Regions from separate parts of the Kitasatospora sp. NPDC001539 genome, predicted to be linked through region 3. Evidence: riboswitches for the same ligand, from Rfam matches in the RefSeq annotation. Region 3 holds a riboswitch; each other region holds the start of a gene.

Region 1 (7,062 bases), on a different contig from region 3:
CCGACCCACTCCCCGCAGCGGCACGCGCCCGCCGGGCCGATCGCCGTCCTGCTGATCGGCCCCGCCGGGGCGGGCAAGACCACCGTCGCCCGGTACTGGGCCGAGCACCGCGCCACCCCGACCGCGCACATCAGCCTGGACGACGTGCGCGAGTGGGTGCAGTCCGGCTTCGCCAACCCGCAGTCCGGCTGGAACAACGCCTCCGAGGCCCAGTACCGGCTGGCCCGCCGCACCTGCGGCTTCGCCTGCCGCAACTACCTGGCCAACGGGATCTCCTGCATCATCGACGACGCCGTCTTCCCGGACCGCCCGGCGATCGGCCTCGGCGGCTGGAAGCGGCACATCGGCCCCGGCATGATCCCGGTCGTCCTGCTGCCCAGCCTGGATTCGGTGCTGCGCCGCAACGCCCGCCGCAGCGGCAACCGGCGGCTCGGTGACGAGGAGGTGGCGCGCATCCACGGGCGGATGGCCGGCTGGTACAACTCCGGGCTGCCGATCATCGACAACTCCTACCTGGACGTCGCCGGTACGGCCGCCGAGCTGGACCGGGTCATCCTGGCCCGGCTGATGGGCATGCCGGTCCGCTGACCAGCGGCGCCCGCCCGGCCTGTCGGTGGCGGCTGCGATGATGGACCCCGTCCTGACGTCCTACACCAGGGGGAGCTGACGCCCGTGCCGGAGGGCCACATCATCCACCGCCTCGCCGTCCAGAGCCGTACGGCCTTCGGTGGCCGTCCCGTGCGGGTCTCCAGCCCGCAGGGCCGGTTCGCCGACGAGGCCAAGGTGCTCGACGGGCAGCTGCTCACCGGCGCGGAGGCCACCGGCAAGCACCTCTTCCTCGGCTTCGAGGAGGGTGCCTGGGTGCACGTCCACCTCGGCCTCTACGGCGGCTTCACCTTCGGCACCGGCCCGGCGCCCGATCCGGTCGGCCTGGTCCGGCTGCGGCTGGCCAACGACGACGGCTACGCCGACCTGCGCGGCCCCAACACCTGCAAGCTGGTCACCGGCGCCGAGAAGGCCGCCGTGGCCGCCCGGCTCGGTCCGGACCCGCTGCGCGCCGACGCCGACCCGGAGGCCGCCTGGCGCCGGATATCGGGCAGCCGTACGACCGTCGCCGCGCTGCTGATGGACCAGAAGGTGCTGGCCGGGGTGGGCAACGTCTACCGCGCCGAGGTGCTGTTCCGCCACCGCGTCAACCCGCACCGGGCGGGCCGCGACCTCACCCGCGGCGAGTGGGACGCGATCTGGGCCGACCTGGTCGCCCTGATGCGCGAGGGCGTCGCCGCCGGGCGCATCGACACCGTCCGGCCCGAACACACCCCCGAGGCCATGGGCCGACCGCCGCGGGTGGACGACCACGGCGGCGAGGTCTACGTCTACCGCCGCGCCGCGATGCCCTGCCTGGTGTGCGGCACGGAGGTGCGGACCGAGGAGCACGCCGCCCGCAACCTCTTCTGGTGCCCGACCTGCCAGGTGGCCTGAGCGGCCGGTCCGCGTCGCGCCCAGTCCGTGGGCCGGGTCGACCGGCCGGGGGAGTCCGGCAAAGGGATCCGCGTGCGCCGGCGAACACCGTGTCAGGCGCCGCGCGGGCGGGCCGATCCGGCCGGTCAGCCCGCGGCGGCGGTCGGCTCGTGGTGCTCGGCGGCGGCGCACTCGTCGAGGAGGGGGCGCATGCCTTCGTCGACGAGCCGGTAGCGCACCACACGTCCGTCCTTGTCCCCGGTGACCACGCCGGCCGTGCGGAGCAGCCGCAGGGCCTGGGAGACGGCGGGGTCGCGCATGCCGGTGGCGACCGCGAGGTCGCTGACGGCGAGCGGGCCGGCCCGGTGCAGGGCGAGCAGCAGGGCGAGCCGTCCCGGGTCGGCGAGCAGGGAGAACCGCTCGGCCCAGGACCGGACGTGCGCGGTGTCGCCGATCGCGGCGATGGCCTCGCAGACCCGGTGCCCGTCGATGGTGCGGTGGCCCGCGCGGTCGGCCGGTACGAGATGCATGCCCACATTCTCGCAGGCGGTGACCTGTGATCCTGCACACCTGCACAGGTGCGCAACCTTGCGAGGGTGAAGCACGAGCCCTACGGTGTAGCCCGCCGTGGTGCTCGGGAAGACCGGTGACGGACCCTCAGGGGTCCCAGTCCGGAGCGGCCCTCGCCACTGTGATCGGGGGACAGTCGTCCGTACCCATGTGCCACTGGGCGCCTCGTGCGCCTGGGAAGGCGGGTCCGGAAGCCCCGTAAGCCAGGAGACCGGCCACGGCATCTCACGAAGTCATTCCACGAGGTGCTGGAGCGTGATCCGACGATGACCCTGCCCGAAACCGCCGTCCCGACCGAGGCGGCCCCCTCCGTCCTGCCCACGTTCAGATGGAAGCGCGAGGACACCGTCCGCACGGCCGGGTTGATGGCGGTGATCCTGGCCATGCACGTGGTGGCCTTCGGGACGCTGGTCTTCCTGGTCGCGCCCCACGAGTACGCGGTCGGCACCCAGGTCTTCGGGGTGGGCCTGGGCATCACCGCGTACACCCTCGGCATGCGGCACGCCTTCGACGCCGACCACATCGCGGTGATCGACAACACCACCCGCAAGCTGATGGCGGACGGCAAGCGGCCGGTCTCGGTCGGGTTCTGGTTCGCGCTCGGCCACTCCTCGATGGTGGTCCTCATGGCCGCCCTGGTGGCCGGCGGCGCCCAGCTGGCGAACACGCTGATGGACGACGAGTCGGCCACCCACAAGTGGCTCGGGCTGGTCGGCACGACGGCCTCCGGCGCCTTCCTCTACCTGATCGGCGCGCTCAACCTGGCGGCGCTGGTCGGCATCCTCAAGGTGTTCCGCTCGATGCGGGCCGGCCGGTACGACGAGGCGGAACTCGAGGAGCACCTCAACTCGCGCGGCTTCATGGCCCGGGTGCTGAACCGCGCGACCCGCTCCATCACCCGGCCGGGGCAGATGTTCCCGGTGGGCATGGTGCTGGGGCTGGGCTTCGACACCGCCACCGAGGTGACCCTGATGGTGATGGCCGGCTCGGGCGCGGCGGCCGGGCTGCCCTGGTACGCGATCGTCTGCCTGCCGCTGCTGTTCGCGGCCGGGATGAGCCTGTTCGACACCCTGGACGGGACGTTCATGAACTTCGCGTACCAGTGGGCGTTCTCCAACCCGGTGCGCAAGGTGTACTACAACCTGACCATCACCGGACTGTCGATCGCCGTGGCGTTCATCATCGGCACCATCGAGCTGGTCGGGGTGCTGCACGAGAAGCTCGACCTGACCGACCCGGTCACCGGCTTCATCGCGGACATCTCGCTGGACAACGTCGGGTACGCGATCGCCGGGCTGTTCGTGGTGGTGTGGGCCGCGGCGATCGCCTACTGGAAGCTGGCGGGCGTCGAGAAGCGCTGGACGCCCGAACGTTCCTGAGCCGCCGCCGCGGAGCCGTCGCGGGCCGAGGTCCTGGGCCGCGGTCGTGGGCCGCGGTCGTGGGCCGCGGCCCGGCTCAGGGGGACGCGAGCAGGAGGGTGCCCGCCACGGCGAGGCCGGCGCCCACCACCTGCACCGGGCGCAGCCGCTCCTTCAGCACCCCGCGCGCCAGCAGCGCGGTGACCACCGGGTACAGCGAGGCGAGCACCGCGGCCACCGCTGCCGAACCGCCGTGCGAGGCCGCCGCGTACGCCGCGTTCGCGGCGACGTCGGCCAGCCCGACCCCGGTGAGCAGGGGCAGCCGGGAGCGCAGCTCCGGCAGCAGCGCGGAGGTGTCGGTGCCGCGCAGGCTCACCACCAGCGCGGCGCCGCCGACGGCGATGTTGACGAGGCGTTGGGCGCACAGCGCGAGCAGCAGGCCGCCGCCGGCCGAGGCCTGGGAGAGCAGGGCCATGTTGGCGCCGAAGCCGAACGCGGCGGCCAGGGTCAGCACCAGGGCGGTGCGGGCGGCGGACGGTCCGCCGCGCTCGGGGCCGCCGGCCAGCACCACGCCGGCCAGTGCGACCACGATCCCGGCCAGCTGGACCGGCCCCGGCCGTTCGCCGAGCGCCAGTCCGACGCCGACCGGCACGGCGACGCCGACGGTGGCCAGCGGGGAGACCACCCCCATCGGGCCGAGCGCGAGCGCCCGGTAGAAGGCGAGCATCGCGAACGGGCCGATCGCGCCGGCGGCCACGGCGTACCAGAGGGCGGGGGAGAGGTCGGCCCAGCCGCCGGTGGCCGGCAGCGCGAGGAGCAGGGCGACCGTCGCCGCGGTCTGGGAGGCGACCACGACGGCCAGTGCGGGGAGCCGCCGGGTGAGGACGCCGCCGCCGAAGTCGCCCAGGCCGCAGAGCAGGCTGGCGGACAGGGCGAGCAGGACGGTCACCGGAGGCGCCCGGGAGAGGAGGACAGCACAATGCACTCCGAAGTACAGTCGGATGGACTCGTTGCCGGACCGGCAGCGTAGTTCACTGAACTGAACTTCGCAGAGCAATATCCTGAACTTTTCGGGATGTGGACACCGGAGGACTGTCAAGCGTGCCGGACCCCGACCTCGTCGCCCAGGCCCTCGCCCGCAACCTCAAGCGGCTGCGCACCGAACGCGGCCACACGCTGGACGCCCTCGCCGCCCGCTCGGGGGTGAGCCGCGGCATGGTCGTCCAGATCGAACAGGGGCGCACCAACCCCAGCGTGGCCACCGTGGTGAGGCTCGGCGACGCCCTGGGCGTCTCGATCGCCACCCTGCTCGACTACGAGGAGGGCCCGGACGTGCGGATCGTCCCCGGTGACCAGGCCGTCCCGCTCTGGACCGGCGCGAGCGGCGGGACCGGCACCCTGCTGCACGGCATCGAGGCGCCCGGGCCGCTCGAGCTGTGGGAGTGGCGGATGAAGCCGGGCGAGGAGTACGCCGCGGAGCCGCACCCGGCCGGGACGGTGGAGATCATCCGGGTCGACGAGGGTGAGCTGACCCTGGTGCACGACGGGACGGAGCATCCGGTGCCGGCCGGCAGCACCGTCTCCTTCGACGCCTCCTACGCCCACGTCTACCGCAACGCGGGCGGGCGGCTGCTGCGGCTGACCATGGTGGTGTCCGTCCCGCCGCCGCGCTGAGGGCGCCGTGCCGCGACGGCCCCTCCCCGGGTCGGGGGAGGGGCCGTCGCCGTCGCGGTCGCCCGGTCAGTGCCGGTCGCCGTAGCGGCGGCGGAACTGCTCGACCCGGCCCGCGGTGTCGAGCACCCGGGACTGGCCGGTGTAGAAGGGGTGGCTCGCCGAGGAGGTCTCCACGTCGACCACCGGGTAGGTGGTGCCGTCCTCCCACTCCACCGTGCTCGCGCCGGTGGCCGTGGAGCGGGTGAGGAAGGCGAGCCCGCCGACCTTGTCGCGGAAGACGACCGGACGGTAGCTCGGGTGGATTCCGGACTTCATTGGGAAGCTCCTGTCTGGTGGGAGGGGGGTTCGAGGGGGGTGTGCTCAGCGCTCCTCGCGGAAGTCGACGTGCCGCCCGGCGGCCGGGTCGTACTTGCGCAGGACCATCCGGTCCGGGTCGTTCCGCCGGCTCTTGCGGGTCACGTAGGTGTAGCCGGTGCCGGCGGTGGAGCGGAGCCTGATCACGGGGCGCAGTTCGCTGCGGGCCATCGGGTCCTCCTTCGTCTGCGGCGCCGGACCGGGACGCCGGGCCGGGCCTTCGCTGAAACGGATGTCGTTTTCAGTGGACACAACACGGCCACCGCCCCACCCATTCCCGCACCCGCGGGGGCGCTCGGCGGGCGGTTCGGGCCCGGGGTTCGTAGGCTCGACGCATGGCGGATGCGTACGCGGGGCGGCGGGAGCGGGTGCGGGAGCACTGCAGTGCGGCCGGGGCCGACGCGGCGCTGGTCACCCGGGCGGCGAACGTCCGGTACCTGACGGGCTGCGCGCCCTGCGGGGCCACGCTGCTGCTCACCCCGGACCGGGCCCTGCTGGCCCTGCCGGACGACCTGCCGCCGGACGACTCCGGGGAGCACCTGATCGCCGCCGACGTCGTCCAGGTGCCGGTGTCGGCCGGGTCGGACACCGCGCTGGCCGCCGCGGCCGCCGCCGCCCGGCTGGGGGTGCGGGCCCTGGCGGTGGAGGAGCACGACCTGACCGTCACCCGCCACCGGGCGGTGGGGAGCCTGGTGGAGGGGGCCCGGCTGGCGGACCTCGACCGGGTCGTCGAGCGGCTGCGGGTGGTCAAGGACGAGCGCGAGATCGCCGACCTGCGGATCGCCGCCGAGATCGCCGACCAGGCGCTCGGCGAACTGCTGGAGTCGATCCTGGTCGGTCGCACCGAGCGGCACCTGGCGATGGAGCTGGAGCGCCGGATGATCGACCACGGCGCCGACCGGGCCGCGTTCCCGGTCTCGGTGGGCACCGGCAGCCACTCCGGCCAGCCCGCCCACCAGCCGACCGACCGCCGGGTGGAGGAGGGGGACTTCCTCACCGTGGTGATGGGCGCCCAGTACCGCGGCTACGGCGTCTCGACCGCCCGGACCTTCGTGATCGGCGCCGCCCCCGCTCCCTGGCAGGTGGAGCTGCACCGGTTGGTCTTCCGGGCCCAGCGCGCCGCCCGGGAGGCCCTCGGCCCGGGCGTGGAGCAGTGCGTGCCCGACCGGGCCGCCCGGCAGCTCCTGGAGGCGGCGGGCCACACCGAGGCCTCTCCGCACCCGGTGGGCCACGGCATCGGGCTGGAGATCCGGGAGGCGCCGCGCCTCGGTCCCTCGGACATGGGTAAACTGGACAGTCGCGTGCCGGTCACCGTCGGCCCTGGGGTGCACCTCCCGGGCAAGGGCGGGGTCCGGATCGAGGACACGCTCGTCGTGCGTCCCTTCGAGGAGGGCGGGCCCGAGCTGCTCACCATCACCACCAAGGAGCTCCTCGCCCTGTGACGGCGGCCCCCCGGGGCGGTCGGCGGCAGGACGCAACCCCTTGGTTCCTTGACAGCTATATCCAGGAGTAAGTGCGCCCGTGGCTTCCACGAACGATCTCAAGAACGGCATGGTCCTCAAGCTGGAGGGCGGCAAGCTCTGGTCCGTCGTCGAGTTCCAGCACGTCAAGCCCGGTAAGGGCCCGGCCTTCGTTCGGACCAAGC
Region 2 (7,062 bases), on a different contig from region 3:
CCCCCGCCGCGCCGTGCAGGAACAGCGGGGCGATCCGCTCCGGCCCGCACAGGAAGGCGTCCAGGTTGCGGCCCGGGCGGCCGGCGGCGAGTGCGTGGTAGCCCGGGTCGATGTAGTCCGGGCCGACCTTGTGCGGGGACACCGCCAGCCCGCGCGCGGCGAGCGCGGCGATCAGGCCGGTGGCGACGGTGGTCTTGCCGGCGCCGGAGGAGGGCGCGGCGACGACGAGGCGGGGGACGGTGCTCAACGGCCTACCACTCGATACCGCGCTGGCCCTTGCGGCCCGCGTCCATGGGGTGCTTGACCTTGGTCATCTCGGTGACCAGGTCGGCGAATCCGGTGAGCGGCTCGGGCGCGTACCGGCCGGTGATGACGACGTGCTGGCTGCCGGGGCGGTCCGCGAGCACGGAGACCACCTCCTCGGGGTCGATCCACCCCCAGTGCATCGGGTAGGTGAACTCGTCCAGCACGTAGAAGCGGTAGGTCTCGGCCGCGAGGTCGCGCTTGACCTGCTCCCAGCCCTCCTTGGCGGCCTCCTCGCTGGACATCTCCTGCTCGGCGGTGCGCTGGATCCACGACCAGCCGGAGCCCATCTTGTGCCAGTCGACGGTGCCGCCCTCGCCGGAGGCGCCGAGCACGCGCAGCGCGTTCTCCTCGCCGACCTTCCACTTGGCGGACTTCACGAACTGGAACACCCCGATCGACCAGCCCTGGTTCCAGGCCCGCAGCGCCATGCCGAACGCAGCCGTGGACTTGCCCTTGCCGGGGCCGGTGTGCACGGCGGTGATCGGCTGGGTACGGCGCTGGCGGGTCGTCAGGCCGTCGTCGGGAACGCTCTCGGGGACACCCTTGGGCATGGGGCTCAGGCCGCCTTTCGCATCGAAGTGGTCGAACGGTTCACGGCGCGGTTGTCGCGGACGAGCGAGGCCACGCCCTCGGCGCGCAGCTCGTCCAGGCTGACGGCGCTGCCGCCGAGCCGTCCGGCCAGCGTGCGGGCCAGGCCCAGCCGGACCGGTCCGGACTCGCAGTCCAGCACCACGCTCGCGGTGCCCTGCGCGGCGAACAGCGCGGCCGCGCGGTGCGAGCGGGCGAGCGCGTCCCGCCCGCCGCCGGTGGCCCGGCCGTCGGTCACCACGACCAGCAGCGGGCGCCGGTCCGGGTCGCGCAGCCGCTCGACCCGCAGCACCTCGTGCGCCCGCAGCAGCCCCTCGGCCAGCGGCGTCCGGCCACCGGTGGGCAGCGACTCCAGCCGGGCCGCGCCGACCTCGACGGAGGAGGTGGGCGGCAGCGCCAGCTCGGCGCCGGTGCCGCGGAAGGTGATCATGCCGATCTTGTCGCGGCGCTGGTAGGCGTCCATCAGCAGGGACAGCACCGCGCCCTTGACGGCCGTCATCCGCTGCCGGGCGGCCATCGAGCCGGAGGCGTCCACGACGAACAGCACCAGGTTGGACTCCCGCCCCTTGCGCACCTGTTCGCGGAAGTCGTCCCTGTGCAGCACCAGTGCCCGGCCGTCCCGCCCGCGTGCCACCTGGTGCGGCGCGGCGGCCTGGAGGGTCGCGGTCAGGTGCAGCCGGCTCAGCGGGCCGCGCGGCCGGCGGGCGCGGACGGTGTGCCCGCCGGTGGTCTCGGCGGGGGAGCGGCGGCCCTGGGCGCCGTGGCCGGTGCCCCGCACGGTGAACAGCCGGGTCCGGTACGGGTCGCCGGCCGCGACCGGCGCGGACTCCCGGGCGGGCGCGGGGTGTTGGGCCGGGACGGGCTGCTGCGGCGGGAGGTCCCCGTCCGCGGTGGAGCGCTCCGGGGCCGGGACGCCGCCGTCGGACGGCTCGGGCGCGCCCCCGCCGTCCGGGCCGCCGTCCGGGCCATTGCCGTCCGGTCCGCCGTCGGGGCCATCGCCGTCCGGTCCGCCGTCCGGCCCGTCCCCGCCCGGCCCGTCCCCGTCCGGCGTCGGGCCGTCGCCCTCGGGCTCCGGCTCGTCCGGCTGGGCGTGCTCCTCCAGCGTCCGGTCCAACTGCTCCTCGTCCAGCCCCGGAGCGTCGAAGGGGTTGCGGCGTCGCCGGTGCGGCAGGGCCAGCTGGGCGGCCTTGCGGACGTCCTCCTCCAGCACCTGCGTCCGCCCCGCCCAGGCGGCCAGCGCGACCGCCGTGCGGGCCATCACGATGTCCGCGCGCAGCCCGTCCACCTCGAACGCCGCGCACACGGCGGTGATCTGACGCAGCGCCACGTCCGTCAGCTCGACCTCGGGCAGCAACTCCCGCGCGGCGGTGATGCGTTCGGCGAGCTCGCGTTCCTGGTCGGCGAACCGGGCCGCGAAGCCGGCCGGGTCCGCGTCGTAGGCGAGCCGGCGCCGGACGACCTCGGCGCGCTCGGCCGGGTCCCTGGTGGCGGCGATCTCGACGGTGAGGCCGAAGCGGTCGAGCAGCTGCGGCCGCAGCTCGCCCTCCTCCGGGTTCATCGTGCCGACCAGCAGGAAGCGTGCCGCGTGCCGCACCGACACGCCCTCGCGCTCGACGTACGAGCGGCCCATCGCGGCGGCGTCCAGCAGCAGGTCCACCACGTGGTCCTGGAGCAGGTTCACCTCGTCGATGTAGAGCACGCCGCGGTGCGCCTTGGCGAGCAGACCGGGCTCGTACGCCTTGACGCCCTCGGCGAGCGCGCGCTCCAGGTCGAGCGAGCCGACGATCCGGTCCTCGGCCACGCCGACCGGCAACTCGACGAGCTGGGCGGGCCGTTCACCGCTCGTGGCGGCGGAGTGCGGGCCGTCCGGGCACTGCGGGTCCGGCGCGGCCGGGTCGCAGGCGAAGCGGCAGCCGTCCACGGTGGCGATGGAGGGCAGCAGCCCGGCCAGCGCGCGCACCATGGTGGACTTCGCGGTGCCCTTCTCGCCGCGCACCAGCACCCCGCCCACGGCCGGGGAGACCGCGTTCAGCAGCAGCCCGAGCCGCAGGTCGGCCATGCCGACGATCGCGGTGAACGGATAGCGGACGTCGGTCATGCGTCACTCCCAGGTGCCCCGGGCGACAGGAACGGCAGCGATCCGGCCGCCGGCACCCCGCCCTCGATCAGCTTCCACAGCGCGTCGGTGTCCGCGTGCTCCTCGATCAGGTCGCCCAGCCGGTCCAGCCGGGCCTCGCGCGCCTCGGCGAAGCAGGTGTCCGGTGCCGGGACGAACGCCCGGCCCGCCAGGGCGGCCGTCTCGCGCAGGAGTTCGCGGCGGAAGCCGTCGTTCTCCAGCACGCCGTGCCAGGTGGTGCCCCAGACCGGGCCGACCCGGCAGCCGTCCAGGGCCTGCCCCCGGCCGTCGGAGACGAACGCCTCGCCGCCCTCGACGGCGACGACCCCGTGGTGGATCTCGTAGCCCTCGACGCGCTGTCCGAACGCCTCGCCGGCCGGCCGGGCGAGCACCTTCTCGGCGCCGAACCGCACGCGGGTCGGCAGCAGGCCGAGCCCCTCGACCAGCCCCGCCCGGGACTCCACCTCGTCGTCGATCGAGTGCGCCAGCATCTGGTAGCCGCCGCAGACCCCGAGGATCGGCAGTCCGGCCGCCGCCCGCGCCTTCAGGGCGGGCTCCAGGCCGCGGTCGCGCAGCCAGGCGAGGTCGGCCACGGTGGCCCGGGTCCCGGGCAGCACCACCAGGTCGGCGTCGGCCAGCTCCTCCGGTCTGGTCGCCCAGCGCACCAGCACGCCCGGCTCCTGCGCCAGCGCGTCCACGTCGGTGAAGTTCGACAGCCGGGGGAAGCGCACCACGGCGACCCGCAGCACGTCCGCCCCGAGCGGGCCGCGGCCGTCCACCCGGTCGACCACCGTCGACAGGTCGAGCGAGTCCTCGGCGTCCAGCCACAGCCCCGGCAGCATCGGCAGCGTGCCCAGCACCGGACGGCCGGTCAGCCCGTGCAGCATCTCCAGGCCGGGCGCGAGCAGCCGGGCGTCGCCGCGGAACTTGTTGACGAACCAGCCGGCGACGTGCCGCTGGTCCTCGGCCGACAGCAGTGCCAGCGTCCCGTACATCGCCGCGAACACCCCGCCGCGGTCGATGTCGCCGACCACCACCACGGGCAGTCCGGCGGCGGTCGCCAGGCCCATGTTGGCGATGTCCCGGTCGCGCAGGTTGATCTCGGCGGGCGAGCCGGCGCCCTCGCACACCACCACGTCGTGGCGGCGGCGCAGGTCCGCCAGGCACTCCAGGGCGCGTTCCAGCAGGACGGGCTTGCGCTCCCGGTAGTCCAGCGCGCCGACCTCGGCGACCGGCCTGCCGAGCAGCACCACCTGGCTGCGGCCGTCCGCGCCGGGCTTGAGCAGCACCGGGTTCATCGCCGCCTCCGGCTCCACCCGGGCGGCCTGCGCCTGCATCGCCTGGGCGCGGCCGATCTCGGCGCCGTCGGCGGTGACGAAGGAGTTCAGCGACATGTTCTGCGCCTTGAACGGCGCGACCCGCACGCCCTGGCGGGCCAGCCAGCGGCAGATGCCGGCCGTCACCACGCTCTTGCCCGCGTCCGAGGTCGTCCCGGCGACCAGCAGCGCGTTCGTCATGTCCCACTCCTCTTCCCCAGGAGCCGCAGCAGGACGTGCCCCGCGACCGTCGTACCCAGCGCCAGTGCGCCCACCCGCCGCGACAGCGTGCAGGCCCGCTCGATGTCGTCCACCGTCACCGGCCGCAACTCCGTGCCCAGCACCGGGCGGTGCTCCAACCGCTCGCCGTACCGCAGCGTCCCGCCCAGCCGTACGCCGACCGCTCCGGCGAAGGCCGACTCGGCCTGCCCCGCGTTCGGGCTCGGGTGCGCCGAACCGTCGCGCCGCCAGATCCGCCAGGCCGTGGCGGGCTCCGGGGCGGCGGCCACCGTCAGCAGGGCCGTCAGCCGGGCGCCCGGCCAGCCCGCGACGTCGTCCAGCCGGGCCGAGGCCCAGCCGAAGCGGGCGTGGCGGGGCGAGCGGTGGCCCACCATCGCGTCCAGGGTGTTCACCGCGCGGAAGGCCAGCAGGCCCGGCGTGCCCGCGAGGGCGCCCCAGGTCAGCGCGTTCACCACGGCGTCGGCGGTGTTCTCGGCCACCGACTCGACCACCGCCCGGGCGATCTGCTGCCCGTCCAGCGCGCTCGGGTCCCGCCCGCACAGGTGCGGCAGTCGCTCCCGGGCGGCCGCCAGGTCGCCCGCGGCGAGCGAACGGCCGACGGTCCGCGCCTCCCGGGTCAGCGAGGTGCCGCCGAGCACCGTCCAGGTGGCCGCCGCGGCCAGCGCCGCCCGGCCCAGCGGTCGGCGCCCGACCGTGCGGTCCAGGGCGAGCGCGCCGGCCGCGACCGCGCCCACGCACAGTGCCGTGTACGCCGTTCCGGCCGCGCGGTCGTCGCGCCACAGGCGCCGTTCCAGGCGGGTCGCGGCGCTGCCGAAGAGGGCGACCGGGTGGCCGCGGCGCGGGTCGGCGAAGCGCGAGTCGGCGGCGTAGCCCGCGACGGCGCCCAGCGCGAAGGCGGCGGCGCGGGTCAGCGGGCGCACGGCGGCGGGCAGCTCGGGGGCCGGCGGGGCGGGGCAGCCTGCATCGCGTGGGTGTCCTCACTCAGGGTCCGCGCCCTGGATCGACGTACCGGGGGCGAGAGTCTCCTGGCTTCCGGGTCGGACGCACTCCCGGGCCTTCCAGCGGCTCCTGACGGCCCGCCGTGGCACTTTCCGAGCGTGCTCCCCGGTGACAGTGGCGGGACCGCGCCGGACTCGCACCGGCTTCCTCTCCATGCCTCCGTTTGGCCCCAGGATCCCATCACGCGGCCGTTCCACGCGTCAACCGAGGTCACGGAGGGGTTGGTCACACGGAGGCGGGGCGGTCGGCCACACGGAGGCGGGGTGGTCGGCCACACGGAGGCGGGGCGCCGTCCTGTGCGATCGACCAGCGCGGCCGAGGGCTCGTCAGTCCCGGTTCGTGCGTTCGGGGGCTGGGGGCGCGCCGAGGGGCGCCCCTACGGTTCGGTGCCATGCGCCGCAGAAAGCCCCACGCCGCCGCCCCCCTTCCGGTGCCCTTCTCCCCCGAGGCCGCCCGCATCCACCGCGTCGGCCTCGGCCTGACCCCCGAACAGGTCGCCGAGGGCATGGCCGCCCACGGCGTACGGCTCCTGGCCGGTCACGTCCTCGCCTGGGAGCGCGGGGAGCTGCGCCCGGGCGAGGCCGAGTTCATCGCCCTCGCCCGGGCCCTGTGGTGTTCCGCGGCCGATCTGATGGACGGCCGCCCGACCCGGCTGCGGGACCACCGCATCGCCCGGGAGCTCCCCCCGGAGACGGTCGCCGAGCGCGTCGGCATGCTGCTGCCCACCTACCAGCAGGCCGAGCTGACCGGCCGGTGGGAGGGGGACGCGGAGCAGACCTACGCCCTCGCCGTGGTGCTGGGCCTGCGGCTGACCGAGCTGGTCGAGGCCACCGGCCGCGCCGAGGCGCTCGACCGCCTGCTGCGCCAGTGCGTCGCCGGCCGCTGGCAGCCGCACCTGCGCGCGCTCACCCGGCTCGTCCCCGTCGCCGAGCGAGAGCTCGCCGCCGTCCTGCTCGTGCTGGCGCAGGAGCACCACGTCCCCGCCCACTGGGGCATGCCCAGCGGGCCCCGCACCCCGGCGGTGCCCCTCACCCCCCGCTTCTGGGAACTCCTCGCGGCCCAGCCGACGGCCGTTCCGGTCTGATCGGACGTTGTTTTTCGGCCTTTCGTAGCCCGGACGGCCCAGTCCGGTGGCCGCGGGGTGCCGGGCCCCGGTGAACTGGTGCACGAACACCGACCGGTCCGCGAACAGAGCGGGGAACGATATGCGCTGGGGAACCGCAGCCGTGGTGGCGGCCGCCGCCGTGGGGGCCGGGGCCGCCGCCGTCCTGGTGATCGGCCGCCGGGCCTCCGAGCGGATGGTCAGTCCCGGGTCCGGGCCGGGCGCGGGGACGGCCCTGCAGGAGAGCGGCCCGCTCCTGGTGCAGAGCGTCGCCACCGGGCGGGTCACCTTCACCCGCCGCCCGGAGAGCCTGCGGCGCGGGCGCTGGGCGGTCGAGTGGGCGGACGGCGGGCACGCGGTGGTGGAGGAGATCCTCCACAGCGACCAGCGGGGCG
Region 3 (7,062 bases):
CTGCCTGCCGGTCGCGTACTACATGATCCAGAGCGGCGGCGCGATGATCGCGGTCGGCGCGGTGGTGGGCCTGCTCGGCCTGGTGGGGATCGGCTCGCTGCTGAACCCGAGGACGACGGCGGCCCTGTACGCCCAGCACGAGGGCTGAGCGCGCAGGGCCGCCGGGGTCCTGAGCGTGCCGGACGGCCGCGCCCGCGCGGGCTGAGCGGCCGTCAGTCCTACTCCTCCACCAGGAGCTTCTCCCGCAGCTGGGCCAGGGTCCGCGCCAGCAGCCGGGACACGTGCATCTGGGAGATCCCCACCTCGGCGGCGATCTGCGACTGGGTCATGTTCCGGAAGAACCGCAGCACCAGGATCTTCTGCTCGCGGGGCGGCAGTTGGGCCAGCAGCGGCTTGAGCGACTCGCGGTACTCGACGCCCTCCAGCGCCTCGTCGGTGGCGCCCAGGGTGTCCGCCACGGCCGGCGACTCGTCGTCGCTGTCCGGGACGTCCAGGGACAGCGTGGAGTACGCGTTCGCGGACTCCAGACCCTCCAGGACGTCCTCCTCGGAGATCCCCAGGTGCTCGGCCAGCTCGTGCACCGTGGGGGAGCGGCCGTGCCGTTGGGAGAGCTCGCTGGTGGCCGTGGTCAGCGACAGCCGCAGCTCCTGGAGGCGGCGCGGGACGCGCACCGCCCACCCCTTGTCGCGGAAGTGCCGCTTGATCTCCCCGACGATGGTCGGCGTCGCGTAGGTGGAGAACTCGACCCCGCGCTCGTGGTCGAAGCGGTCCACCGACTTGATCAGCCCGATGGTGGCGACCTGGGTCAGGTCGTCCAGCGGCTCGCCGCGGTTGCGGAAGCGCCGGGCCAGGTGCTCCACCAGCGGGATGTGCATCCGCACCAGCTGGTTGCGCAGCTCGACGCGCTCCGGGGAGCCCTCGGGCAGCGCCGACAGCCGGACGAACAGCGCGCGGGCGGCCTCCCGGTCCGGGGCGCCGGTGCGGTGCGAGCCCTGGGCGGGCACGGCGCCGTGCAGCTCCACGGCCCCGTCCGCCGGGTCCGGCGGGGGCGTGGAGGCGGGCGTCGGCTCAGACGTCGGCTCGGTCGGGTGGCTCATCCGGTGGGCGTCCTTCGGGTGCGCTTCGTCGTTGGCGGCGAGGCCGGGAACGCTCGCCTGGGTCGGTACGGCAGGGCCCGCCGTCGCGAGGCCGGTACGGTCCAGATCACTCACGGCCATTCCCCCGTTCCGTTCCGGGAGCGCCGGGGCCGTGGGCCCCGGCATCGTCTCGTTGGTCGTACCGCACGGCGGCGGTACCGGGAGCCGCCCGCCGGCCCCGGTGGGGGAGCGGCGGACGGCCCTTGCAGGGTGCTGCTCGGGGCCGGCTAGTGGGCGGCGGACCCGCCGCGCTTCTTGTGCAGGCTGATGGACACGGTGTTGTCCTCGGCGACCGACGAGTCGACCTCGCCGGCCAGCGCGGAGAGCACCGTCCAGGCGAAGGTGTCCCGCTCGGGCGCCCTGCCGTCCGTGGTGGGAGCCGCGACCGTCACCTTCAACGAGTCGCCGACCAGGCGGAACTCGCAGGACAGCACGGACCCGGGCACCGCCTGCTGGAGCAGGATGGCGCAGGCCTCGTCCACCGCGATCCGCAGGTCCTCGATCTCGTCGAGGGTGAAGTCCAGCCGGGCCGCGAGCCCGGCGGTCGCTGTTCGCAGCACGGAGAGGTAAGCCCCCGCCGCGGGCAGCCGGACCTCCACGAAGTCCTGAACTCCGAGATCGCTGTCGATCTGGGACACCCTTGCCTCCTGGGTGACGCGCTGTGCTTGGTTGGTACCTGTGCTACCCGTCGAGGGGCGCCTTGCCACCCCTCGAAGGGCGCCGATGCCGCTGATCGGCCTTCGCTGCGTGTGCTCCGCACCCCGGTGCGAGAGTTACTCATGGTAAGGCATTGCGACGCTGGGTGGCAGGGCCTTTGCCCGTACTCAGCAGCCGGTCCGGCGACTTCCGACTTCCCGGCGTCCGCCCGGCGACGTCTCGGACGCCGACTGCCCGGACGCCGGTTCCCGACGTCCCGGACGGTCAACGACTGCCGGCGGCGGTGAGTGCCTCGCCGGTGAGCCGGTAGACGGTCCACTCGTCCATCGGCACCGCGCCGAGCGATTTGTAGAAGTCGATCGAGGGCTGGTTCCAGTCCAGGACCGACCACTCCACCCGCGCGTAGCCCCGCTCGACGGCGATCCGCGCCAGCTCCAGCAGGAGCGCCTTGCCGTGGCCGCCGCCGCGGGCCTCCGGGCGGACGTAGAGGTCCTCCAGGTAGATCCCGTGGGAGCCGCGCCAGGTCGAGAAGTTGAGGAACCAGACGGCGAAGCCGACCGGTTCGCCGGTGGTGTCGTCCTCGGCGATCAGACCGAACAGCGCGGGGTTCGGGCCGAACAGCGCCTCGCGGAGCTGCTCCTCGGTGGCCACGGCCTCCTGCGGAGCCCGCTCGTACTCCGCGAGCTCGCGGATCATGGTCAGGATGACGGGGACGTCGGTGGCGACGGCGGTGCGGATCATGCCGCGAGCCTACTGCTCGACCCCCGGCTCGTCCCAGGCCTGGACCGAGGTCTGGTCGACGATCCGGCCGTCCCGCAGGTCGGCCATCGAGGCCATCAGCACCCGCACGCCGTCGGGGTAGCGGCAGGACTCCAGGAAGGCGACGTGGTCCTCCTGGACGACCACCTGCTCCAGCTTGTGGGTCATCTCGCGGCCGTAGACGTCGCTCAGCATCGCGCCGATCTCGTCCCGCCCGTGCATCACCAGGGGGTGGCTGGGCTGGGTCTTGCGGTCGACCACGCGCAGCTCGGCGTCCTCGGCGTACAGCGCCAGGAGGGCGTCGGCGTCGCAGCGCTCGATGCCCTCGCGCAGCGCCCGGGTGTCGAAGGCGGACGGCGCCGCCATGGTGGTCATGGTCTCGTTCCTCCGGTCGGTCCGTCGGCTCGTACTCCGAGCGTACGCCCGACCGGACGGGTGCGACCGGGCCGGTGGGACCGGGCCGGCCGGACGCCGGTCAGCCGGCCGGCACGGTGCGCAGGTAGGCGGCCAGGGTGCTGATCGCGGCGGGGTTGCGCGGGCTCTCGACCAGGTCCGCGTAGTCCATGACCACGATCCGGTCGTTCCTGATCGCCGAGACGCCGGCCAGCGGCGGGAAGGACTTGAGGAACGCGCGCTTCTCCTCGGCGCTCGGGGTCGCGTAGTCGTTGATCACGATCACCTCGGGATCGCGCCGCACCACGCTCTCCCAGCCCGCGGTGACCCAGCTGTCGGCGAGGTCGCCCATGATGTTGGACCCGCCGGCCCGGTCGATGATCCGGTCGGCAGCGGCGAACCTCCCGGCGGTGTACGGCTTGTCCTGGCCGCTGTCGTACAGGAAGACCGACGGGCGGCGTCCGGGCTGGGGGACGGCGGCGATGCTCGCCCGGAAGTCGGCGACCAGCCGGTCGGCGCGGTCCCTGACGTCGAAGATCTCGCCGAGGTTGGTCAGGTCGGTGTAGAGCGCGTCCAGCGGGTCCATCACCCCGCGCTCGCTGCCCCGGCCGCTGCGGCAGGACTCGCTGAGCACGTAGGAGTCGATCCCGAGCGCCTTGAACGCCTGCGGGGTGACGCCGCTGCCCTCGTCGAAGCCGTAGTGCCAGCCGGCGAACACCAGGTCGGCCCCGGCGTCCAGGGCGATCTCCTTGGTGAGCGACTTCCTGGAGAGCCAACTGGTCTGCTGGTAGCCGTCCTTCCAGGCCACCCGGTCGACCCGGCCCTTGTCGTCCGGCATCACGTAGCCGGCCATCCGGTCGGCGAGGCCGAGCGAGAACATCAGCTCGGCCATGTTGACGTCGTTGGTCACCACCCGGGCGGGCCGGTGCGAGAAGGTGAGCTTCTCCCCGCAGTTGTCCACGGTCACCGGGTAGTGGGCGGAGGCGGCGGCCGCCGGGCCCGGGGCGATCTCGGCGCCGCAGGCGGTGAGCCCGAGGGCGAGCAGGGTGGCAGCGGCAACGGCAACGGCCTTGGTACGCATGTCGCTTCCTTCGGATCGGAGTGGTCCGCGAGCAGTTCAGGGCAGGCGGTCGAACAGCAGCTGGAGGGCGCCGGTCGCCGGATGCCGGACGGGGGTGGCCCGGACGCCGAACACCTCCGCCAGCAGCTCGGGGCGGAGCACCGCGTGGGGCTCGCCGGAGGCGACGATCCGGCCGGCCCGCAGCACGTACAGCCGATCGCAGTGGCCCGCCGCCAGGTTGAGGTCGTGCAGGGCGGTGAGCACCGTGGGCCCGGCCTCCCGGGCCAGTGCCAGCACCTCCAACTGGTGGGCGATGTCCAGGTGGTTGGTGGGTTCGTCCAGCACCAGCAGCCGCGGCTCCTGGACGAGCGCGCGGGCGATCAGCACCCGCTGCTTCTCGCCCCCGGACAGGCTCAGGAAGCCGCGGTCGGCGAGGTGGCCGGCCCGGACCCTGCGCAGCGCCTCGGTGCAGCGCAGCCGGTCCCCGTCGGTCGGGCCGCCGAGCCCCCGGCGGTGCGGCAGCCGGCCCATGGCGACCACCTCGGCCACCGTGAAGTCGAACTCGGCGGAGTGCTCCTGGGGCAGCGCGGCCACCCGCCGGGCCGTCTCGCGGGCGGAGAGCGCGTGCAGGTCGTCGCCGTCCAGCCGGACGGCTCCGCCGGCCGGCCGCAGCACCCGGTAGACGCAGCGCAGCAGGGTCGACTTGCCGCTGCCGTTCGGCCCGACGAGGCCGACCACCTGCCCGGCGGCGGCCTCCAGGCTGATCTCGTGGACGAGCCGGGCGCCGGCCAGCTCCACCGTGACGGCGTCGACGGCCAGCGCCTCGGCGCCCCCGGTCGGTTCGGTGCGCGGCATCAGCGGCCTCCCAGGGCCTGGCCGCGGCGGCGCATCAGCAGCAGGAAGGCCGGGACCCCGAGCACCGCGGTGAACACCCCGACCGGCAGTTCGGCGGGCGCCAGCAGGGTGCGCGAGGCGATGTCCACCCAGACCAGCAGCAGGGCCCCGGCGAGCGGCGCCACCAGCAGCACCCGGCGGTGGGCGGCACCGACCAGCATCCGGGCCAGGTGCGGCACCAACAGCCCGACGAAGCCGATCGCCCCGCTGACCGCGACCACGGTCCCGGTGACGGCGGCGGTGACGGCGAACAGCTCCCGGCGCAGCCGGTCCGGGTCCACGCCGAGCGAGGCGGAGGTCTCGTCGCCCATCGCGAGCGCGTCCAACCGGCCGGCCGCGCAGAGCAGATGGCCCAGGCCGGCCAGCACGGTGCAGGCGGCGACGGGCACCGAGCCCCAGGTGGCACCGCCGAGGCTGCCGAGCAGCCACATCATGGCGGACCGGGCGGCCTCGCCGCGGTCGGCGGCGAAGACCATCAGGGTGGTGGCGGCGGAGAAGCCGTAGGACAGGGCGGTTCCGGTGAGCACCAGCCGCAGCGGGGTGAGGCCGTACGCGGTGCGGGCGGCGACGTAGACCAGTGCCATGGCGACCAGCGCGGAGCCGAAGGCGGAGGCGGAGACCGCCCACACCCCGAGCGAGGCGAAGGCGCCGAACAGCAGGACGGCGTTGGCGCCGACGGCCGCGCCGGAGGAGATGCCGAGGACGAACGGGTCGGCGAGCGCGTTGCGCACCAGCGCCTGGACGGCGACGCCGGTGGCGGCCAGGCCGGCGCCGACCACCGCGGCCAGCACGGTGCGCGGCAGCCGGATCTCCCAGACGATCGCGTAGCCGGCGGCCTCGGCCGCGTCCAGCCGGCCGCCGGTCAGCCCGGCGCCCAGCAGCCGCAGCACCCGGGGGAGTCCGATCCCGGAGGCGCCGAGCGCGACCCCGCAGACCAGTGACAGCAGCAGGGCGACGGCCAGGCCCGCGGCGAGCGGGAGGGCGGGTATTCGGCGGACGGGCGAACTTCGGTGCACGTGGGGCCGCGCCTTGCCTCGGGCCGCGGGTGCGCCGGGGCGGGCGCCGGCCGGGGGCGTGCCCGGGCGCCGTCCCCTCGCAGTCCACGGCGAGTTGTCGGGAGGTCAGCGACCGGGGGCGATCGGACTGGCGCGGACGCGGGGGTGCCCCGGACCGCGCTCACCGTTGCGGGTCAGCGCCGGATTCGCACCGGACTTCCCCCTCGGACGCCCTGGCAGCATAACAGCCACTCAGGGCAGGCAACCCTTACCGGGGGTGGGGTGCTCGGGGCGGGGCACGGGCCCGGCACGGACCCGGCTCGGACCCGGCTCGGGCCCGGAGCAGGCTCGGAGCGGGTGCGGACCCCGGTGCGGACCGGGAGCGAACGCACGACCGCCCCCGTCCGACGGGCGGACGGGGGCGGCCGGGTGTCGACGCGTCAGGCTCAGGCCTGCTTGGTCTCCCAGAAGATCTTGTCGACCTCGGCGATCAGGTCCAGCAGGGCCTGACCGGTGGCCGGGTCGGTGGACGCCTTGGCGGCCGAGGCGGCCTTCAGGGTGTCGTTGATCAGCTTGTGCAGCTGCGGGTACTTCTCGAAGTGCGGGGCCTTGAAGTAGTCGCTCCACAGCACCGAGATGTGGTGCTTGACGGCCTCGGCGCGCTGCTCCTTGATGATGATGGCGCGGGCGCGGAAGTGCGGGTCCTCGTTGGCCTGGTACTTCTCCTGGGTGGCCTTGACCGACTCGGCCTCGATCCGCGCCTGCGCCGGGTCGTACACGCCGCAGGGCAGGTCGCAGTGGGCGTGGGCGGTGGCACGCGGTGCAAACAGACGAGAGAACATGGGAGTCCTTCCTTAGATCGTCTTCCCGCGCCCGAGATTACCCTTCCGCCCTCCGGGTTTCGCGATCGGGCGGTGGGCCTAGGGCGAAAGACGGATGGAGAACCGGGGTAATCCGGACACCGAACGGATGGCGTCCCGTACGGCAGACTGGTGCCGGACCGTCCGGGAGGAGGAGTCGTGGCGCGGAGCAGGGAGCCGGAGGCCGGTGCGAGGGCCGGCGCGGTGCCGTTCGGGCTGGTCGACGTCTCGGGGCCGTCGATGGTCCCGACCCTGCGCGAGGGCGACCAGCTGCTGGTCCGCTACGGCGCGCGGATCCGGCCCGGCGC
Region 4 (7,062 bases), on a different contig from region 3:
ATGCCTGGGCTACTCCTGAAGACCGGGTACCGAACAGCGGAGCCGCCGTGACGGCAGCTCCGCTGTTCGCTGAACGTTATCGACTTAGAAGTCGTCGTCGAAGGAGACCGAGCCCTCGACCGCCACCTGGTAGGCGGACACCCGGCGCTCGAAGAAGTTGGTCAGCTCCTGGACGTTCTGGAGCTCCATGAAGCCGAACGGGTTGGTCGACCCGTAGCGGATCGGCAGACCGAGGCGGGCCAGGCGCTGGTCTGCGACGGCCTCCAGGTACTGGCGCATCGACTCGGTGTTCATGCCGGCCAGGCCGTCACCGCACAGGTCGCGGGCGAACTGGAGCTCGGCCTCGACGGCCTCCTCCAGCATCTCGGTGACCTGCTTGGCCATCTCGTCGTCGAAGAGGTCGGGCTCCTCCTCGCGGACCGTGTCCACCACCGACATGGCGAAGTCCATGTGCATGGACTCGTCGCGGAACACCCAGTTGGTGCCGGTCGCGAGACCGTGCAGCAGGCCCCGGCTGCGGAACCAGTACACGTAGGCGAACGCGCCGTAGAAGAACAGGCCCTCGACGCACGCCGCGAAGCAGATCAGGTTGAGCAGGAACGCCCGCCTGTCCTCCTTCGTCTGCAGCGAATCGATGTGGTCGACCGCGTTCATGTACTTGAAGCAGAACTTGGCCTTCTGCGCGATGGAGGGGATGTTCTCCACTGCCGCGAACGCGGCCGCGCGGTCCTCCGGGTCGGGCAGGTAGGTGTCCAGCAGCGTCAGGTAGAACTGGACGTGCACGGCCTCCTCGAACAGCTGGCGCGACAGGTACAGCCGCGCCTCCGGGGAGTTGATGTGCTTGTACAGGCTCAGCACGACGTTGTTCGCGACGATCGAGTCGCCCGTCGCGAAGAACGCGACCAGCCGGCCGATCAGGTGGCGCTCGCCCTCGCTGAGCTTCGCCAGGTCGGCGACGTCCGAGTGGAGGTCCACCTCCTCGACGGTCCAGGTGTTCTTGATCGCGTCGCGGTACCGGTCGTAGAACGACGGGTAGCGCATCGGGCGCAGCGTCAGCTCGAAGCCGGGGTCGAGCAGCATCTTGCGGTCTTCGGGGGTGCTCACTGGCAGGCCTCGCAGGACTCGGGGTTCTCCAGGGAGCAGGCGATGGCGGCTTCCTGCTCCGGGGTGAGGGTCGGGGTGTTGACCGGCACGGGCGCGGCGGCGCGGGCGGTGCCGGACGCGGCCTGGGCGATGCGGGTCGCCGGGCGCGAGCGCAGGTAGTAGGTGGTCTTGAGACCGACCTTCCACGCGTACGCGTACATCGAGCTGAGCTTGCCGATGGTCGGCGCGGCCATGAACAGGTTCAGCGACTGGCTCTGGTCCAGGTACGGCATGCGGGCCGCGGCCAGGTCGATCAGCGCGCGCTGCGGCAGCTCCCAGGCCGTCCGGTACAGCGAACGGACCTCGGCCGGCAGCCAGTTGAACTCCTGGACGGAGCCGTTGGAGTCGCGCAGCGCGTCGCGGGTCTGCTGGTCCCAGACGCCGAGCTCCTTCAGCTCGCGCACCAGGTACGGGTTGACCTGCAGGAACTCGCCGCTCAGCGTCTCGCGCTTGAACAGGTTGGACACCTGCGGCTCGATGCACTCGTACACGCCGGCGATCGAGGCGATGGTCGCGGTCGGGGCGATCGCGAGCAGCAGCGAGTTGCGCAGGCCGGTCTCGGCGATGCGGGCGCGCAGGGCCGTCCAGCGGTCGGCCCACTGCGGGGCGGCCGTCGGGAAGTGGTCGATGTGCAGTTCGCCGCGGGCGGCGCGGGTCTCGCCGTACGCCTCGTGGCGGCCGAGCTGCTCGGCGAGGTCGGCGGAGCGCTCGTAGGCGGTGAGCATGATGCGCTCGGCGATCAGGGTGGAGAGGGTCTTCGCCTCGGCGGAGTCGAAGTCGATCCGCAGCTTGAAGAAGACGTCCTGGAGGCCCATCACGCCGAGGCCGACCGGGCGCCAGCGGGAGTTGGACGTGCCCGCCTCGGTCGTCGGGTAGAAGTTGATGTCCACCACGCGGTCGAGGAAGGTGACGGCGGTGCGGACGGTGGCGTCCAGGCGCTCCCAGTCCATCGCGCCCAGCAGGTCGTCGGCGGTGGCGCCGGCGGCGACGTGGGCGCCGAGGTTGACCGAGCCGAGGTTGCAGACGGCGGTCTCGGAGTCGTCCGTGACCTCCAGGATCTCGGTGCACAGGTTGGAGGAGTGCACCGTGCGGCCCGGCAGCGCGGTCTGGTTGGCGGCCCGGTTGGAGGCGTCCTTGAAGGTCATCCAGCCGTTGCCGGTCTGGGCGAGGGTGCGCATCATGCGGGCGTAGAGGGTCTGCGCCGGGATGGTGCGCACGGCCTTGCCGGCCTGCTCGGCCTTGCGGTACGCCTCGTCGAAGTCGGCGCCCCACAGGTCGACCAGCTCGGGGACGTCGGCCGGGGAGAACAGCGACCAGTCCTCGTCGGCGTTGACCCGGCGCATGAACTCGTCCGGGATCCAGTGCGCCAGGTTGAGGTTGTGGGTGCGGCGCGCCTCCTCACCGGTGTTGTCGCGCAGCTCCAGGAACTCCTCGATGTCGGCGTGCCAGGTCTCCAGGTAGACGCAGGCCGCGCCCTTGCGGCGGCCGCCCTGGTTGACCGCGGCGACCGAGGAGTCGAGGGTGCGCAGGAACGGGACGATGCCGTTGGACTTGCCGTTGGTGCCGCGGATCAGGCTGCCGCGCGAACGGATGCGCGAGTAGGACAGGCCGATGCCGCCGGCGTGCTTGGACAGCCGAGCGATCTGCGCGTAGCGGTTGTAGATCGAGTCCAGGTTGTCCAGCGGGGAGTCGAGCAGGTAGCAGCTCGACATCTGCGGGTGCCGGGTGCCGGAGTTGAAGAGCGTCGGAGAGGACGTCAGGTACTCCAGGCGGCTCATCAGGCCGTACAGCTCGGCCACCTCGCGCACCGACTGCTCGGAGTCGCCGACCGCCAGGCCGCAGGCGACGCGGAGCAGGAAGTGCTGCGGGGTCTCGATGACCTTGCGGGTGATCGGGTGGCGCAGCAGGTAGCGGGACTGCACGGTGCGCAGGCCGAAGTACTCGAAGCGGTCGTCGCCGTGGGCGTCGATCAGCGCGTCCAGGGCGGCGGCGTGCTTGGCGACGAAGGCCGCGGTGGTGTCGCCGATCAGGCCCTCGGCGTGGCCGACGGCGATCGAGGCGGAGAAGGAGACCGCGCCCTGGCTGTTCGCCTCGTCCACGATCTCCAGGGCGAGCAGGCGGGCGGCCAGCTTCGAGTACTGGGGGTCCTCGGCGATCATCGACGCGGCGGCGTCCACGGCCAGCCCGCGCAGCTCGGCGAAGTCCGAGCCGGCGTGGCGGCCGCGCAGCGCGGCGGCGGCGACATGGCCGGGGTCGACCTCGGTGAGGTCGGCGCTGCGGTCGGTGAGCAGCCGCAGCAGCGCGCCGCCGGGGTCGGAGACCGTCGGGTCGGTGAAGGCGGTACCGGAGCCCTGGGCGGGCAGGGTGGCTGAGGCAGCGGTGGTCAAGGCGCTCTCTCCTGGCGGCGATCGGCGGCGGTGATCGGGTGGCACCGGGCCGATCTGGGCAGGGGAGCACGGCGCGAACGCGGAGCGCGTCGCGCGACGGTGTCTCCCCGGCCCGCCCGCGAGGCCCGGAGGGGTACTGCTCGTGCTGGCGCGGCCTCTGCGGGAGGGCCGTGGCGCACGCCGCCGGCAGGTACTCGGACTCGCGGGCACGGCTGCTGGAGCCGCCCGCACACCGCTGCGGGGCAGTCCCGGATTCCCACCGGGTTCCCCTGCATCGACAGCAGGAGTGAGCATACATGTAGTGGTGTCTCAGTGATGCGGCACCAGATGTTGTGCGGCGCGGTGTGTCGGGGCGATGACCGGCGGTACCGGGCGAGTGGCCGTTCGTGGCCGTCCGGGGCCCGGATCCGGGCGTTCGGCCGGGCCTGATCCGCCCCGGCGCCCGGTCTCCACCCGCCCCTGATCCGCCCCCGGTCCCCGGTCTCCACCCGCCCCGGCGCCCGGCCCTCGCCCGCCCCGGCGCCCGAGCCGATCGCACCGCGCCCGGGCCCGGCCGACCCGGCGTCAGGGCCGGCTCCGCCCGGCGCCCGTCCGGGTTTCGATACGGATCGGTCACCGGGGGGATCAGCGGTCAGGGGGATGCCCTACGATCTGGGCGCATGAGCGACGGAACTGGCGTACCTGGGCAGGGGCCGCAGGGAACGCCCCCCGCCGGGTCGGGGGGCGCACCGAATCATCAGCCGCCGGGGACGGGCCCGGTGGCGCCGCCGAGCGGCGGTTTCGGCCCGCCGCCGGCCTCCTACGGGCCGGTGGTGCCGTCCGCGCAGCCGCTCTCGCAGCCCGTTCCGCCGGTGCCGCAGCCGGTCGCGCAGCCGCAGCCGCAGCCGCAGCCGCAGCCGCAGCCCCAGGCCGTGCCGCAGGCCCAGCCCGTCCCGCAGCCGATGCCGCCGCAGCCCCAGCCGGTGCAGCCGATGGCCGCCGCCCCCCAGTGGCAGCAGCAGCCGGTGCCGCCGCAGCGCGTCGAGCCGGACTGGGAGGCGCTGGCGGACCGCAACGAGGCCGCCGCCAAGCGCAAGCGCCGGATGAAGGTCATCGGCATCGTGGCCGCGGTCGTCGTGGTGGGCGGCCTGGTGGCGGGCGGCGCGGTGCTGCTGGGCAAGAAGGACGGCCCCAAGGAGGCCGGCGGCGGGCCGACCCCGGCGCCCACCTCCGGCCGCCCGACCCCCGGTCCGTCGAGCGCCACCCCGGGCGGGCAGGCTGACGACCCGTCGAAGCCGATCTGGGAGGCCGCCACCGATCCGGCGCCGCAGGACGCGGGGGCGCTGTTCTCCGCGACGCAGGTGACGATCAACGGCGCGACCTGGACCCGGACCGTGGTCTCGCTGGACCAGCCCTGCTGGGACGGCAACTCCACCACCGGCGGGCTGGGCAAGGTCCTCGGCGACCAGGGGTGCCAGAAGGTGCTCCGGGCGACGTACGTCTCCGGCGACAGCGCGGTGACCGTCGGCGCCGCGGTCTTCGACCACAAGATCCAGGCCGAGACCGCGATGAAGAACTTCACCGGCCAGCTCAAGGGCCTTCCCGCGCCCGGGGCCCCGGCGTTCTGCGCCAACGCCGGCTGCCCCGGCACCCACAGCAGCCTGGGCCGGTACGCCTACTTCACCGTCGAGGGCTCGGCGAAGGGCGGCAACGCCCCCGACGCCACCGCGAGCGCGGCGGCCTCCGGGTTCGCCGAGCACGTGAAGGGCCAGCTGCTGCAGCGGGCCAAGGCGGCGGGCTCCGCGACGCCCGGATCCCAGGGCACGCCGCAGGGCACGCCGGCGGCCACCCCGACCGGCTGACGCGCCGGCACCCCCGGTGCGGCAGGAGCGTTCGCCGGGACCGGGGGACTGTGGCAGGCTCTCACGGAGTCATTCGTACGCGTGTTCCGGTTGCGTCCGTGGGGGTCGGTACCGGCGAGCAACCGGAGGAGCGGTCGTGGCCCTGCCCAATGCCCTGCGCGGCAAGTCCGCCGTCCTGGCCGCGGCCGGGATCGTGGTCGTCGCGGGCACCTTCGCGCTGCTGGGCCGTGACGACCGGGTCGACGGGACCCAGCCGGTGCGGGTGCCGGTGTCGGTCGGTGCCCCCGGGCGCACCCTGCCGCCCGACGTGGGCCGGGACCTCCTCGCCCGGGACCCGCAGGCCTCACCGAACGCCCGCGCCGTCGAGCAGTTCCTGACCGACCTGGAGCGCCAGGCCCGTACCGGGCAGAGCGGCGGGACGGTGATCGGCCAGCACGTCGAGGCGCACAACGAGCGCAACAACCCCGAGTACGGCGACTACCGCGGCACCAAGCAGGTCGGCTACTACTACAAGAAGGCCGCCGACATCACCGGGAAGCTGCCGGGCTTCCTGGAGACCGACCTCGGCCCCGGCTACGGCCAGAACGCCTGGGGCGTGGGCAACCCGCGCTCCTACTCCGCCGGCCGCTGGCCCACCTGCCGGACCGGCTGGCAGTACACCGATGACGCCGTCGACCTGATGGCCGCCGTCTGGTCCGGCCACCCGCGCCCTGACGACGGCACCTACGACAGCTCCGGCGTCCAGCAGAACTGCGACGGCAGCAGCACCGAACTGCCCGACAACGGCGGCGCGCCCGCCGGGATCGTCGGCATGTCCTTCCACGAGCCCTACCCCGGCTCGGACGTCAAGTCCTTCGACCGGGTGCTCTGCGCGAACTCCCCGGCGGCGAAGGACCCGGGCTGGTTCGGCCGGGTCGTGGACGCCGCGCACGACACCGCCGAGTACCGGGCGCTGATCACCGACCTGTCGTACCTGGCCGACCACCTGGAGTACCTGGCCGCCCACGACGTGCCCGTGCTGCTGCGCCCCTACCACGAGATGAACGTGCAGGACTGCTCCCGCCGGTTCTGGTGGGCGGGCCAGAAGCCGGCCGACTACCAGGCCCTGTGGAGGATCACCTACAAGTACCTGGTGGAGACCAGGGGGCTGCACAACCTGCTGTTCGTCTGGACGCCGGTGTCCTGGGACGGCGCCCCGGGCGTGGACCCCTGGGACTACTACCCCGGCGCCCAGTACGTCGACGTGGTCGGGGTCGACGACTACAGCGGCAGCCCGGCGCACCCGATCGGCACCGGCGAGGTGTGGACCAAGCGCTACTACGACGGACTCGCCGCCTACGACAAGCCGCGGATGCTGGCCGAGTCCTTCGCCGTCCCCGTCAACGCCCGCCAGCCGGACACCCTGCGGCGCACGCCCTGGACGATCTGGACGGTCTGGGGGCAGTCGCTCACCGCCGCCAACCTGGCCCCGGACCAGCCGCGCAACGCGGCTGCGGACGTCAACGCGACCTACCACAGCCCGCTGGCGATCACCGGCGGCTCGGGTGCGTTCGGGGGGACCGTCGACTGGGGCGGGCTGCACGTCCGCTGAGATCCACCGGATCCCGCCGGGGGCGCCCGGGGACGCTCCGGGATCCGCCGAACGGGCGGAATTCCGGGTCCCTTGCGGCGTGTGGCATCCTGTGGCGGCG

Evidence for each region. Region 3 has a riboswitch for cobalamin ahead of ABT247_RS27850 (FecCD family ABC transporter permease). Riboswitches for the same ligand answer to the same signal wherever they lie in the genome.
Region 1: another riboswitch for cobalamin. It lies ahead of nicT (Nickel transporter NicT); the one in region 3 lies ahead of ABT247_RS27850 (FecCD family ABC transporter permease).
Region 2: another riboswitch for cobalamin. It lies ahead of ABT247_RS04275 (cobalamin biosynthesis protein); the one in region 3 lies ahead of ABT247_RS27850 (FecCD family ABC transporter permease).
Region 4: another riboswitch for cobalamin. It lies ahead of ABT247_RS19975 (ribonucleoside-diphosphate reductase subunit alpha); the one in region 3 lies ahead of ABT247_RS27850 (FecCD family ABC transporter permease).

Annotation. Positions count from the first base shown of each region.
Region 1 covers NZ_JBEPAK010000006.1:18,357-25,418, reverse strand. The annotation lists gene ABT247_RS02675 (AAA family ATPase) at 1-588, shown strand, start outside; gene ABT247_RS02670 (Fpg/Nei family DNA glycosylase) at 673-1,482, shown strand; gene ABT247_RS02665 (ArsR/SmtB family transcription factor) at 1,608-1,991, opposite strand; cobalamin riboswitch at 2,073-2,265, shown strand; gene nicT (Nickel transporter NicT) at 2,298-3,410, shown strand; gene ABT247_RS02655 (EamA family transporter) at 3,487-4,338, opposite strand; gene ABT247_RS02650 (helix-turn-helix domain-containing protein) at 4,491-5,063, shown strand; gene ABT247_RS02645 (type B 50S ribosomal protein L31) at 5,130-5,378, opposite strand; gene rpmG (50S ribosomal protein L33) at 5,424-5,588, opposite strand; gene ABT247_RS02635 (M24 family metallopeptidase) at 5,753-6,859, shown strand; gene efp (elongation factor P) at 6,939-7,062, shown strand, end outside.
Region 2 covers NZ_JBEPAK010000011.1:14,785-21,846, forward strand. The annotation lists gene ABT247_RS04255 (cobyrinic acid a,c-diamide synthase CobB) at 1-247, opposite strand, end outside; gene cobO (cob(I)yrinic acid a,c-diamide adenosyltransferase) at 252-857, opposite strand; gene ABT247_RS04265 (putative cobaltochelatase) at 863-2,992, opposite strand; gene ABT247_RS04270 (cobyric acid synthase) at 2,989-4,527, opposite strand; gene ABT247_RS04275 (cobalamin biosynthesis protein) at 4,524-5,486, opposite strand; cobalamin riboswitch at 5,586-5,714, opposite strand; gene ABT247_RS04280 (helix-turn-helix domain-containing protein) at 5,957-6,649, shown strand; gene ABT247_RS04285 (alpha/beta hydrolase family protein) at 6,771-7,062, shown strand, end outside.
Region 3 covers NZ_JBEPAK010000251.1:1,033-8,094, reverse strand. The annotation lists gene ABT247_RS27885 (hypothetical protein) at 1-148, shown strand, start outside; gene ABT247_RS27880 (RNA polymerase sigma factor SigF) at 219-1,217, opposite strand; gene ABT247_RS27875 (ATP-binding protein) at 1,364-1,774, opposite strand; gene ABT247_RS27870 (GNAT family N-acetyltransferase) at 2,058-2,534, opposite strand; gene ABT247_RS27865 (nuclear transport factor 2 family protein) at 2,544-2,927, opposite strand; gene ABT247_RS27860 (ABC transporter substrate-binding protein) at 3,028-4,026, opposite strand; gene ABT247_RS27855 (ABC transporter ATP-binding protein) at 4,063-4,860, opposite strand; gene ABT247_RS27850 (FecCD family ABC transporter permease) at 4,860-5,915, opposite strand; cobalamin riboswitch at 6,036-6,159, opposite strand; gene sodN (superoxide dismutase, Ni) at 6,341-6,736, opposite strand; gene sodX (nickel-type superoxide dismutase maturation protease) at 6,914-7,062, shown strand, end outside.
Region 4 covers NZ_JBEPAK010000124.1:13,564-20,625, reverse strand. The annotation lists gene ABT247_RS19985 (hypothetical protein) at 1-2, opposite strand, end outside; gene ABT247_RS19980 (ribonucleotide-diphosphate reductase subunit beta) at 85-1,080, opposite strand; gene ABT247_RS19975 (ribonucleoside-diphosphate reductase subunit alpha) at 1,101-3,506, opposite strand; cobalamin riboswitch at 3,699-3,830, opposite strand; gene ABT247_RS19970 (hypothetical protein) at 4,289-5,371, shown strand; gene ABT247_RS19965 (glycoside hydrolase family 26 protein) at 5,508-6,962, shown strand.